DNA from 4 places in the Rhizobium indicum genome. Region 4 is predicted to be linked to each of the others. Evidence: predicted binding sites of a transcription regulator. Region 4 holds the regulator's gene; each other region holds the start of a gene.
The links. The regulator LexA, encoded in region 4, represses DNA repair genes until DNA is damaged. The targets are predictions, from matches to a motif close to TGTTCNNNNTGTGTTCNG.
Positions count from the first base shown of each region.

Region 1: the regulator LexA is predicted to act here: its motif matches at 1,337-1,354, upstream of FFM53_RS04320 (DUF5680 domain-containing protein).
Region 2: the regulator LexA is predicted to act here: its motif matches at 2,100-2,117, upstream of FFM53_RS08510 (PA0069 family radical SAM protein).
Region 3: the regulator LexA is predicted to act here: its motif matches at 1,693-1,710, upstream of FFM53_RS21025 (ATP-dependent helicase).

Region 1 is NZ_CP054021.1:872,900-876,237, forward strand. It holds gene dnaE (DNA polymerase III subunit alpha) at 1-898, opposite strand, end outside; gene FFM53_RS04320 (DUF5680 domain-containing protein) at 1,402-1,866, shown strand; gene FFM53_RS04325 (ABC transporter ATP-binding protein) at 2,071-2,754, opposite strand; gene FFM53_RS04330 (lipoprotein-releasing ABC transporter permease subunit) at 2,769-3,338, opposite strand, start outside.
Region 2 is NZ_CP054021.1:1,696,915-1,700,252, forward strand. It holds gene FFM53_RS08490 (4-(cytidine 5'-diphospho)-2-C-methyl-D-erythritol kinase) at 1-252, shown strand, start outside; gene moaB (molybdenum cofactor biosynthesis protein B) at 252-803, shown strand; gene FFM53_RS08500 (hypothetical protein) at 827-1,141, opposite strand; gene FFM53_RS08505 (glycosyltransferase family 2 protein) at 1,528-2,046, opposite strand; gene FFM53_RS08510 (PA0069 family radical SAM protein) at 2,185-3,338, shown strand, end outside.
Region 3 is NZ_CP054021.1:4,334,316-4,337,653, reverse strand. It holds gene FFM53_RS21035 (PrkA family serine protein kinase) at 1-616, opposite strand, end outside; gene FFM53_RS21030 (VOC family protein) at 1,030-1,506, opposite strand; gene FFM53_RS21025 (ATP-dependent helicase) at 1,753-3,338, shown strand, end outside.
Region 4 is NZ_CP054021.1:485,240-488,577, forward strand. It holds gene kdsA (3-deoxy-8-phosphooctulonate synthase) at 1-600, opposite strand, end outside; gene FFM53_RS02325 (VOC family protein) at 597-1,490, opposite strand; gene lexA (transcriptional repressor LexA) at 1,689-2,408, shown strand; gene FFM53_RS02335 (ComEC/Rec2 family competence protein) at 2,389-3,338, opposite strand, start outside.

The sequences.
Region 1 (3,338 bases), 390 kb from region 4:
TCGGCTTTCGCGTCTTCAGCACGAAGGAGCAGCGCGTGGCGATCTCGATCGTATTTTCCAGCGCTTCCGGCAGGTCGGCGAAGAGCTTGACCATCTCGGCCCGGCTCTTCAGATAGTGATCCGGCGTCAGGCGAAAGCGGCTGTCATCGGAGACGATGGCGTTGTGCGCGACCGCCATCAGCGCATCATGGGCGTCGTAATCGTCGCGTGTCGGAAAGAAAGCCTCATTGGTCGCAACCAGCGGTAGGTCGTGGGCATAGGCGAGCCCGATAATCTTCTGTTCGTGCCGCTTGTCGTAGGTGCCGTGCCGCTGCAGCTCGACATAAAGCCTGTCGCCGAAGAGACGCTTCAGCGTGAGCAGCCGGACTTCCGCCTGAGCGGGATGGCCTTCCTTGATCGCCACGTCGACCGGCCCGGTCAAGGCGCCGCTCAATGCGATCAGCCCTTCCGTGCCCGCCTCCTCCAGCCAGGAGGCGCTGATATGAACGGCCTGGTTGCTCTCGCCGCCGAGATAGGCCCGACTGACGAGATCGACCAGCCTTTCATAACCGGCATCCGTCGCGGCGAGAAGAACGATCGACGGCAGCTTGACCAGTGCCTGCTGGCCGCCGCGCTTCTCCGTTTCCAACCCATCTTCCATGTCGATCGAGACCTGGCAGCCGATGATCGGCTGCAGGCCGTCTTCCATCGCCTTCTGCGAGAATTCGAGGGCGACGAACAGATTGTTGGTGTCGGTAATCGCAATCGCCGGCTGACTGTCGCCGGTCGCCTTGTAGAGGATCTTCTTCAGTGGCAGGGCGCCCTCGAGAAGCGAATAGGCGGAATGGACCCTCAGGTGGATGAAGCCTGGCGTGCCGCCGGTCGCCTCACCCGTTGAACCCTTTGCCGTATCCGCCATGATATGCCTTTCCAATCACCCGAATGAATCGGACGCATTGTCGGCATAGAGGGCGATGATGTCCAGAAGAAGTCCCGCGTCCGGACCGCATGATTACCATACGGTCCCCTGAAAACTTTAGAGCGCCATGACGATGAGCGAGAAGCTTGCAACGAACATTGCGATGGAGGTGAATGCTGCGATATCACGGATCATGTCAGTCATCGGGCTCTCCTTTACTCGTTATGTTTTCAATTTGTTCCATGTATGTTCCGTTGTCAACAGGAATCTTTTCCTCCTTTCTTGTGTTTGAAAATCCCAGGAAATAGGCGACGAATCGGCTAAAGGGCCGGCGCTCGATGTGATCGGCAGCAGCCTTGCCCTTTCCCGATCCGCCGCAGATTGGTCATGGTACTCAGGCGGCAGACCTCCTCAGGGCGACTCTTTATTTCCGGCATATGTTCTTTTTTTGTTCTTTACATGCCGCGGCATATTTGCCAGCATCGGGCCGAGAGGAGAATGACATGGTCGATATTGCGATGCTGAACGAATTCGTCGTGGAGGCGAAGGCTGCGACCTATGTCGGCGGCGGCGTGGCGCGCGTGCCCTGCCGGCCGGGTGCCCACGATATCGGTTTCGAACGCGGCGACTGGCGCTATCTCGACAGCTATTTCGGCGGGACCGATTTCGCCGGACAGGAAGTGGTGTGGCTTGCCGACGAGCCCGTCTGGGCGATGAATTATTTCGGCTGCATCATTGCGCCTGAGCTTATCGACGGCGCAGCAGCGGGAACGGTGATCAAGACGGCACTTTCTGCGATGTATCGCGAGGGCCGGTTTCTTGGCGGGATGGAATTCGACCATCCGTTCGGCCGCTATATCGACAGCAGCGAAGGCGGCTGCGAGCGGTTCAGCGGCCACGAATGCATCATGGTCGATGGCCAGAAGGCCTATGTGCTCGACTATCGCGGCGGGCTGGTCATCCCCTGATCGTGGCCCGCTGCACCTTCCCCGCTCGCGGGGCGAAGGGACATGCCGCACCGGCTTTCTCTAACCTCGACGCTGCGTTTGGCACGTTCCCTCGCCCCGCTTTTACGGGGGTCCGAAGGACAGGGCGAGACGAGTGGCTCGACCCCGGTAGGTTAGGGTGAGGAGCAGCCATCGGCGTTAACCGGACAGCCATGGACCGCGGTCTCAGAAATCGACGATCTTGCCATCGGAGATCGTCACGCGCCGATCCATGCGGCGGGCGAGCTCGTGATTATGGGTGGCGATGAGGGCAGCAAGGCCGGATTGGCGCACCAGCGCTTCCAGCGCGTCGAAGACGTAGCTTGCCGTTTCGGGGTCGAGATTGCCGGTCGGCTCGTCGGCAAGAAGCAGGGTCGGCGCATTGGCGACGGCGCGAGCAATCGCAACGCGCTGCTGCTCGCCGCCGGAAAGCTCGCCGGGGCGATGCGAGCCACGGTGGCCGATGCGCATATAATCGAGAAGCTGGCCGGCCCGCTCTCCGGCTTCCTTCCAGGAAAGCCCGGCGATCAGCTGCGGCATCATGATATTTTCGAGCGCCGAGAATTCCGGCAGCAGGTGGTGGAACTGATAGACGAAGCCGATTTCGCTGCGGCGGATGGCGGTGCGTTTCTCGTCGCTCAGACCGTCACAGGCATGGCCGTTGATGTTGACTTCACCGCCGTCCGGATGCTCCAGCAGGCCTGCGACATGCAGCAGTGTCGACTTGCCGGTGCCGGAAGGAGCGACGAGAGCGACAATCTCCCCCTTCGATATGGAAAAATCCGCGCCCTTCAGGATCGAGAGCAGCGTACCGCCCTGCCCGTAATGGCGCTCGACGCCGGTAAGCTGGAGAACGACGTTGCGTTTCATGAAGGCGGCATTCCTTATTCGTAGCGCAGGGCCTGCACCGGATCGAGCCTGGAGGCACGCCAGGCCGGGAAGATGGTCGCGATGAAGGAGAGCGTCAGCGCCATGACGACGATCGAGATCGTTTCACTCAGATCCATCTCGGCCGGCAGCTGGCTGAGGAAATAGACTTGCGGATTGAACAGTACGGTGCCTGAAATCCACGAGAAGAACTGGCGGACGGATTCGATGTTGACGCAGACGAGAACGCCGAGCAGAACGCCGGCAATGGTGCCGACGATGCCGATCGCCGCCCCGGTCATGAAGAAGATGCGCATGATCGCGCCGGCGCTGGCGCCCATGGTGCGCAGGATGGCGATATCGCTGCCCTTGTCCTTCACCAGCATGATGAGGCCGGAGATGATGTTCAGCGCCGCGACAAGCACGATCAGAGTCAGGATCATGAACATGACGTTGCGCTCGACCTGAAGCGCCGAGAAGAAGGTCTGGTTGCGCTGGCGCCAGTCGGTGATGGCGATCTGGCGGCCGGCCGCTTCCTCCACCTTGGGCCTTAGATCGTCGATATCGTCGGGGTTGTCGACGAAGAG
Region 2 (3,338 bases), 1.2 Mb from region 4:
TGGCTCGCCGCGATTGCTGCTGCCCGCAACGACCTGGAGCCGCCGGCGCGCGAACTCGTGCCCGAGATTTCGGAGATCTCGGCGATGCTGCAAGCTCACGGCGCCCTGTTGACCCGCATGTCCGGTTCCGGCGCCACCTGTTTCGGCATCTTTGAGAGCATGACTGCTGCCGAACATGCAGCGGCAGCTCTTCACGACGAGCGCCCTGGCTGGTATTTCCAGGCGGCGAAAACGGTTTCGGGAGGCGCATGATGGCAGGTCTGGACGAAAAGCGGCCCTTCATCGCGGTCGGCATTGCGGTTCTGACGATCTCGGATACACGCACGCCGGAGACGGACAAGTCAGGCGACACGCTGGCGGCGCGGATTACGGAGGCGGGGCATAGGCTGGTCGACCGGGGGATCGTGCCCGATGATCGCGAAAAGATTGCCGCGCGGGTGAAGGCCTGGACTGAGAACCAAGACATAGACGTCGTCATCACCACCGGCGGCACCGGCTTTACCGGCCGCGATGTGACGCCAGAGGCGCTGGAACCTTTGTTCGAAAAGCGGATGGACGGCTTTTCCGCCATCTTCCACCGGATCTCCTACGAGAAGATCGGCACGGCGACGATCCAGTCGCGCGCCACGGCAGGTGTTGCCAACGCCACCTTCATCTTCGTGCTGCCGGGTTCGCCCGGCGCCTGCCGGGATGCCTGGGACGGCATTCTGAAAGGACAGCTCGACTATCGCAGCGTGCCCTGCAATTTCGTCGAGATCATGCCGCGTCTGGACGAGCACCTGAAACGCGGCGCGACGAAGTAGACTGCCTGCAACGGCGATATTCCCTATGTCGCAAGGCCCGGCAGGACCGGCATCGTGTCCCAGCTGTCACCCGACAGCAGGACGCAGCTTATGCCGTGAACATCCGTGACGATGAGGGTCCAGGTGCCGCTTTCGGCGGCATAGACCTCGAGAATGGCGTTCTGGTTGATCAGTCCGACTGCCGTGAGCTTTTCGGCGAAGTTCTTGTCGAGGAAATTGACGATTTCGGGTCGGCCTGCGCAACTGCGCATCATCTGCGATGCTGCCGAATGCGGATGCGCGATCACCAATGTCGGCAATATGACGGCTATGAGGCCGTAGATCATACTGCGTACCATGACGCACCTCCTTTCGCCGGAACCCGGCAGAAGAGGAGATTTTCGCTGACCTGTTCTGCCGTTCACCGGCACTCCATGGCCATTCCGTTGCGAAGCGAGGCGCTTCGACGGCGCCATGTTTGAATTATAGCGCGAAATCCTATTGGGCGCCATCTTTTGCGCGACGACGGGAGGAGCATGATACTCCTCCGAGGTTCGGCGACCCGCCCCTCATCCGGCTGCCGCCACCTTCTCCCCGTAAACGGGGCGAAGGGACATGCCGCACCGGCTTCCCTCAATCTCGACGCTGCGTTTGGCACGTCCCCTCTCCCCGTTTTTTACGGGGAGAGGGTTAGGGTGAGGGGCTGCCATTGGCGCGAAGGCAGGATGACGAAGAGCGGAATTGCTTAGCGTGCGGCGCGGGCGACCCAGGACGGAATGAGTTCGCTCGCCAGCTTGCGCGGCTTCTGGCCCTTGACGAATTCGGTAAGTCGCATGCCGCTTTTGGCGATGGCGAGCGCCTGCTTCTTCGGCAGGAGAAAGCCGAGTTCCAGCGGCGGCACGGCTCGGCCGACACGCTGGAAGAACGGGCGCCTATAGCCGCGCGATGCGGTGAAGCGCGCCGGCAGCTTGTTCAGCGCGACATATTCGGCGATCTCATCGATCCAGCCGGCCTGCGGTCTGGCGCCCGGCTCGACGAAGAGCAGCCATTCGCCGCGCGCCGAACGGACGATGTCCTTGATATCCCATTGCGAATGGAAGCGGCAACCGGCGGCGTCGGCGACCCGCGAGGTGCCGTCGCGCGAGCCGTGATCGAGCACGACCACGTCGCTCACAAGCCCCTCCACCGCGCCTGCCACCAATACCGATAAGGTCTGTGCCAGCTCAGATTCCTGATCCTGACATTCGAGAACAACCGTCAACATTGACCATTTATAATGCGCCGCACAAATTTTTGCCAGCACCGTTTTCCTCATTTTGTTCTTGCATTGTTCTTATTTTACGGATAGGAATTTAATCAGCAAAACGGGCGGAGGCGATGGCTTTCGCCGCGGGAGAATCCGATGAGAGAGCAGTCCCTGGCAGGGCAGGCCGCATTCGCGCCTGCCAATACGGCAGATATTGCCGATGCGATGATCGTTTCCTCCGGTCTGAGAGTCGAGGTCGATCGGCGGCGCGGACGTGGGGCGGGACTGAACCCGACAGGTCGGTTCGAAGCGCAGCAGCGCGAGACCGTCGACGATGGCTGGCAGACGTGGGAAGAGCTGCCGCCCTTCAAGACGGAAGTGCAGGTCGAAAAACCGCGCACGGCCATCACCCGCAACGAATCGCCGGACCTTTCCTTCGACCGCTCGATCAATCCCTATCGCGGCTGCGAGCATGGCTGCATCTATTGTTTCGCCCGACCGACACACGCCTATATGGGGCTTTCTGCGGGGCTCGATTTCGAGACCAAGCTCTTTGCCAAGCCCGATGCGGCAAAACTCCTGGAGCGGGAGCTCGCCAAGCCCGGCTACAAGGTGCGGGTGATCGCGATCGGCACCAATACCGATCCCTATCAGCCGATCGAGAAGGAATGGCGCATCATGCGCGGCATTCTCGAGGTGTTGAACAAGGCGAACCATCCGGTATCGATCGTCACCAAGTCGGCGATGATCCTGCGTGATCTCGACATTCTGCGGGAGATGGCAGGCAAGAACCTGGTGCGCGTCGGCGTCTCGGTGACCACGCTGGATCGCAAGCTTGCCCGGACGATGGAGCCGCGTGCCGCCACACCGCCGCGGCGGCTGGAGACGATCCACACCCTTGCCGAAGCAGGCATCCAGACGGCAGTCATGGCCGCCCCGCTCATCCCGGCGCTGAACGACCACGAGCTGGAGCGCATCCTCGAATCGGCAACGGCTGCCGGCGCCGCCGAGGCGAGTTACGTCATCCTCAGGCTGCCGCTCGAGGTCAGCCCGCTGTTTCGCGACTGGCTGCTGCAGCATTACCCCGATCGTTACCGACATGTGATGTCGCTGGTGCGCTCGATGCGCGGCGGCAAGGATTACGATGCCGAATTCGGCAAGCGCATGAAGGGCGCCGGCCCCTATGCCTGGCAGATCGCAAGGCGCTTTGAAATGGCCTCCAGACGTTTCGGCCTGACGCGCCGCAGCGTGCCGCTGCGCGACGATCTGTTCGTACCGCCGGATGGCAGCGGCGTGCAGCTGTCGCTGCT
Region 3 (3,338 bases), 1.2 Mb from region 4:
GCGAAGGCTGTACTCTGACGACGCGGAAGCGGGAAATATCGCCCCCGAAATCGTCGAGCCGCTTCAGGCACCACGGGCTCATCAGTCCGCTCAGGCGCCGCAGCGGAATGCCGTATTGCTCCTGCAGGAGCGATCCCATCGTGTCCGGGTCGAACAGGTTGAGCGGACTTTCGAAAACGGGGCTGATCTCGTCACCCGCCTTCAGCACGTAGATCGGATGAAGCTCCATCAGCAGCTTCAACCGCTCGGCCAGAGATGACTTGCCGCCGCCGACCGGGCCGAGCAGATAGAGGATCTGCTTGCGCTCCTCGAGCCCCTGCGCTGCATGCCGGAAGAAGGAAACGATGCGTTCGATTGTCTCTTCCATGCCGTGGAAGCCGACAAAGGCCGGATAGATCCGGATGGTCCGGTTCATGAAGATCCGGCCGAGGCGCGTGTCCCTGGCAGTATCGACCATCTGCGGCTCGCCTATCGCGGCGAGCAGCCGCTCGGTCGCATTGGCATAGGCAAGCGGTTCCTTTTTGCAAAGATCGAGATACTCCGAGATCGACATATCGGTCTCGCGACGCGCATCATAGCTGCGGGTGAACGCATCGAATACGGATTCGCTCAGCATGGGCCCTCCATCAAGGTTAATGCCACAGGCTCTAGGTCGTCATACCAAAGGAGATGGCCACGACATTCCTAAGAATCAATAGTTTCGCAGGTATATTCCACGCTCACCGGCTGTTTCTGGCAATGCACAAAAACGTGCGTGCACCGGTTATTTTTTTACTCTACGAAACTGTTTCTTATTGTAGTTGAGAAAAGGGCTATTGCGATATCAGCACATTTCGCGACGTGACAGAAAGATGAAAAGGGTGTGCAATGTCGCCCGTGATTCGAGCTCTGGAGAAATCGACGATTTGGCTGTGAAACTGCCCAAAGTCGATGCGGGACAGCGTGTGCCGATCCGCTCCAGACATGCTGGAAAACGGCGCATCCCAGCCATGCGCCCCGCATCGTGATCATGCGGCTACCCGGCGCGACTCAGCCGTTGAATGCCTTCTCCAGCGCGGCGACATCGATCTTGACCATGCCGAGCATCACTTCGGTCACGCGCTTGGCCCGCTCGCGGTCGCTGTCGGCGATCATCTCGGACAGCACGCGCGGCACGATCTGCCAGGAAAGGCCCCAGCGGTCCTTTAGCCAGCCGCAGGCCTCCGGCGTGCCGCCATTGCCGAGGAAGGCCTCCCATATCCGATCGATCTCGGCCTGGCTTTCCACGAGAATCGCGATCGAAAAGGAATGGTTGAAACTATCGAGCGGGCCGGCCTTCATGGCCAGGAAGGCCTGGTCGGCGAGCGTGAACTCGATCAGCTCGACGCTGCCGGGAGGCCCGCTCGGCGTTTCCGCCGGCAATATGGTAGTGCGGCCGATGCTGGAGTCCGGGATAACAGACACGTAGAATTCGACGGCTTCGCGCGCTTCCTCGGCGAACCAGAGATTTGAAACGACCTTCGGCATGAAACGGCCTCCTTGTTGACGGGTGTTGATCCGGACTGCTGTCCGATGACCCAAGGACGCCCCGCCGGCGCCGGTTCCGACACGCCGCGATCGAAATTTTAGCTCCGCCCGCCCGCATGGCGACCACAGCCGGGCTAGGCGGCGGCATTGCCGCCCGCAACATACCGCTTGGGATAGCGCCGGCTCGGGAATGAAAGCAGAACATCTTTTCTGGTCTTTCCTTCCCGAATCACTACATTACGCGCCATGAGCAATAGTTTCGACGATATGCCCTTCTTCGACGAAGAGCCGGGCGAGATGGCGCGCAAGCCGCAGCCGCCTGCCGCAACCGCCGAAAGGGCGCCCGCCGCCAGTGGCGGCATCGCCGCCCGCGCCATGGCGGCTCGCGATGGCGGCAAGCGACCGGATTATCTCGCCGGGCTGAACCCCGAGCAGACCGAAGCCGTCGAAACACTGGAAGGCCCCGTCCTCGTGCTCGCCGGCGCCGGCACCGGCAAGACGCGCGTGCTGACGACCCGCATTGCCCATATCCTCAATACCGGCCGCGCCTTCCCCTCGCAGATCCTCGCCGTCACCTTCACCAACAAGGCTGCCCGCGAGATGAAGGAGCGCATCGCGTTGCTCGTCGGCGGCGCCGTCGAAGGCATGCCCTGGCTTGGCACCTTCCATTCGATCGGCGTCAAACTTCTGCGCCGTCACGGCGAGCTTGTCGGCCTGCGCTCCGATTTCACCATTCTCGATACCGACGATGTCATCCGCCTGATCAAGCAGATCATCCAGGCCGAAGGCCTCGACGACAAGCGCTGGCCGGCCAAGCAGTTCGCCGGCATGATCGACACCTGGAAGAACAAGGGTCTCGGCCCTGCCGATATCCCCGAGGGCGACGCCCGCGCGTTTGCCAATGGCCGCGGCCGCGATCTTTATTTCGCCTATCAGGCGCGCCTGACGACGCTGAACGCCTGCGATTTCGGCGACCTGCTGATGCATCCGATCGCGATCTTCCGCAAGAACCCGGATCTCTTGAAGGAATATCACGGCCGCTTCCGCTACATCCTCGTCGACGAGTACCAGGATACCAATACCGCCCAGTACATGTGGCTCAGGCTTCTCGCCCAGCGCTCCAAGGGCGAGCCGCAGAACGTCTGCTGCGTCGGCGACGACGATCAGTCGATCTATGGCTGGCGCGGCGCAGAGGTCGACAATATCCTGCGCTTCGAAAAGGATTTCCCCGGCGCCAAGGTCATCAAGCTCGAGCGCAACTACCGCTCGACCGAACATATCCTCGGGGCCGCCGCCCATCTGATTGCCCATAATGAGGGCCGCCTCGGCAAGACGCTGTTCACCGACCGCTCCGATCCAGACGACGTCAAGGTGCAGGTCCACGCTTCCTGGGATTCGGAGGAGGAAGCCCGCGCCATCGGCGAGGAGATTGAGCAACTCCAGCGCGGCAAGCATCTCTTGAACGACATGGCGATCCTCGTGCGCGCCTCCTTCCAGATGCGCGAATTCGAAGACCGCTTCGTCACCCTCGGCCTCAACTACCGCGTCATCGGCGGCCCGCGCTTCTACGAGCGCCTCGAGATCCGCGATGCCATGGCCTATTTCCGCCTGGTCGCTCAAGCCTCCGACGACCTCGCTTTCGAACGCATCGTCAACACCCCGAAGCGCGGCCTCGGCGATACGACGGTGCGTGCGCTGCACGACTATGCCCGTGCCCGCGATATCCCGATGCTTGCGGCAGCCGCCGACATCATCGAGACCGACGAGCTGAAGCCGAAGGCGCGAAAGGCGCTCTTCGACGTGATTCAATCTTTCCGCCGATGGCAGGAACT
Region 4 (3,338 bases):
GGGCGCGCCCATCGCCGCCATGATCGGCAACGAACGCATGTCGGAAATCAGCGTATTGTAGCCGAATGAGGCGCCGCGCTCGCACAGCAGCACGTTCGGATTGCCGCTGGCATTGAGCTTCTTCAGGACGTTCTTCATATCCCAGGGAGCGAGGAACTGGCCCTTCTTGACATTGACGACGCGGCCGGTCTTGGCGGCGGCGATAAGAAGGTCGGTCTGGCGGCAAAGGAAGGCCGGGATCTGCAGGACATCGACGACCTTTGCCACCTCCCCGCATTGCTCGGCGGTATGAACGTCGGTCAGGACGGGAAAGCCGAATTCCTTCTTGAGGTCGGCAAAGACCTCCATGCCCTTTTCGATCCCGATACCGCGTTCGGCCGAAAGCGAGGTCCGGTTCGCCTTGTCGAAGGAGCTCTTGTAGACGAGGCCGATGCCGAGCTTTCCGCAAAGCTCTTTCAGCGTGCCGGCAACCATGAAGGCGTGGTCGCGGCTCTCCATCTGGCAGGGACCGGCAATCAGCGACAGGCGGCCGGTATTGGAAAAAGTGACCTGGCCTTGGCCTTCGCCGATCCTGACTTCGGAATTCGTATCAGTGCTCATCGTGTTTCCTCGAAGGCGAAGAGCGTGCCCTGCCCGGGCGCGCGCTTCACCAGAATGCGATTGTTCTTGCGCGTGTATGTCACCCCGTTAGCAGCCAAATGCGCTTCTGTCACGGCAAGATCGGCGACAGTGAAGAGGATTGCCCGGCCGCGCAGGCCGCGATCTGCGGATGAGCCGGCGATGTCGAAATAGGCCTCCAGCCCTTCCGGCGTCATCAGGCTGATTTTCGCATTCGATGCTGCGATATTGACGCCGAACCCGGTCTTCTCGACTGCCGATTGCGCCACGGCAAGGCTGACGAAGGCAGCGAAGGCGGCCGGCTCCGGCGTGCAAAGCGCGATCTCGATTAGGCCGGTGACGCCATTGGCATGCGTCTCCAGCGCGGCGCGGTCAGCCGGCAGCGTGACGCGCTCGACGGTGAAGAGCAGGAGATCAGGCGCGCGCAGGTCGCCGGCGAAAGCCAGCTTGAAGCCGGCAATCGTCTCGGAACCGTCCGGCATCGTCATCGGCCGGGTGAACTGCAGCATCTCGCCGGCGCTCGATCCGTTGCCGACGAAATTCTGATGATCGATGCCGGCATCCTTGCTGCCGAAAGCCAGCCCCGAAAGCCCCTCCTCGCCACAGCGGAAGCGAAAGGCCTGGTTGCGGGCGGTGAAGACATTGCCTTGCCGCGCTGATGCCTCGCTCTCCTCGACGCTCGCAATTCCGAGCGGCTCCAGATAGGTCTTGTCGGCAAAGAAGACGCAGGCATTCTCCGTTCCGAAGGGATGGCGCGCATCGGCGGCAACGGTGAAGCCGAGCTTGCCGAGCCTCTCGCGCGCCAGATCGATATTGACGACCGGCAGCACGACATGATCCAGCGGGTGCGGTTTGGCGGAGTGCTCGTTCATGATATCCCCCTCTCCTAACACGGCAGAGATGTGTGAGAGTGCCGCCCAAGGCAAGACTTGTGTGCCAATCCGGCGAATGAAAATAAAAATCTCAACGAGTTGGCGCCAAGTTTTACGGAAATTTAGCTACTTGCGGAACACATATGGAACATATAGTGTCTGTTCTGGATTTGTTTCAATCACGAGGTCACAACGTCGATGCTCACGCGCAAACAACAGGAGCTTCTCCTTTTCATTCATGAGCGCATGAAGGAATCCGGCGTTCCGCCATCTTTCGACGAAATGAAGGATGCCCTGGACCTCGCCTCCAAGTCCGGGATTCATCGCTTGATTACGGCGCTGGAGGAGCGAGGCTTCATTCGCCGCCTACCGAACCGCGCCCGCGCGCTTGAGGTCATCAAGCTTCCGGAGGCCTACAGCCCCAGCATTCAGCCCCGGCGCGGCTTTTCGCCGAGCGTCATCGAGGGCAGCCTCGGCAAACCTCAGCCGGTCACCGCCCCTGCTCCCGCAAAGCCCGTCGCCGACAACGGCAACTCGGTCTCCGTGCCGGTCATGGGCCGAATCGCTGCCGGTGTGCCGATCTCGGCGATCCAGAACAATACCCACGACATCGTCGTTCCGGCCGACATGCTCGGCTCCGGTGAACATTATGCGCTGGAGGTCAAGGGCGATTCGATGATCGACGCAGGCATCTTCGACGGCGACACCGTGATCATTCGCAACGGCAGCACCGCAAGTCCTGGCGACATCGTCGTTGCTCTCGTCGACGACGAAGAAGCGACACTCAAGCGCTTCCGCCGCAAGGGCGCCTCGATCGCGCTGGAGGCCGCCAACCCGGCTTACGAGACCCGGATTTTCGGGCCGGACCGTGTCAAGGTTCAGGGTAAACTCGTCGGTCTCATTCGCCGCTATCACTGACATTGGCTAGGCCCGATTCGGTAAAGCTGTTGCTGCGCCAGTCATAGGCGCGATGGCGCATCCATGGCCGCGACAATGCATCGAATGCGGTTGCGACCTCCAGGCCGGCGTCCGTGAAGCGCAACTCGATGGATCCGGTCCTGCGCAGCGTCTCACCGGTGAAGAGCGTCGCACCCGAGCGGCAGCTGTTGAAGCGAAGGCGGACCGAGGTCACGACGATATCGGCCGCGTCGCATGCCGGACCGAGATAGGCGGCATTGTCGATGACGGTTACCACCTGACCATTGGCGAGCCTTGATGTGCACCAGGCCTTCTTGACGCAGGAAAAGCGGTTTGCGTCTCCGCCCGCTGTGGCCGCCCGCATCGCGGTCCTTGCTTCGTTCTGCTGATCGCGGGAAAGCCTGACGCGGCGGTCTTCTCCCTCAGGCGGGATAGCAGGACCATCCAGCATCTTCGGCGGATCATGCCTCGGCAGGACCAGCGCTCTCTGCCACTGGTCGAAGATGAAATCCGGCGGTCTTTCACGGTTGGACGCCATGGCCGCCGCCTCGACGATTGCGACGAGACTGCCATCCTCCGAAATCACCAAATCCGGCGGACGGGGACCCGGCAGAAGCAGCAGGATGAGCGTTGCGACCGCGATGATCGATGTGCCGACATGGCGCAATCGGGTGCGGAGCAGCGTCAGCAGCAGAAAGCCTGCCACGGCGACGGCGAAATACCAGGCGGGCAAGCGGCCGACGTCTATATTGCCATCCCAGCCGGACACCGTCTTTGCGACCGCGATCACCAGATCGAGGCCGAATCCCACCACCTTCCAAGGCAAAACGTCCAGGCCGAAAGGCATGAGCAGCATCGCCAGCAGGCCGGCCGGCATGATGATGAAGGAGATGATCGGCATTGTCGCGAGGTTTGCCGGCAGGCCGTAGG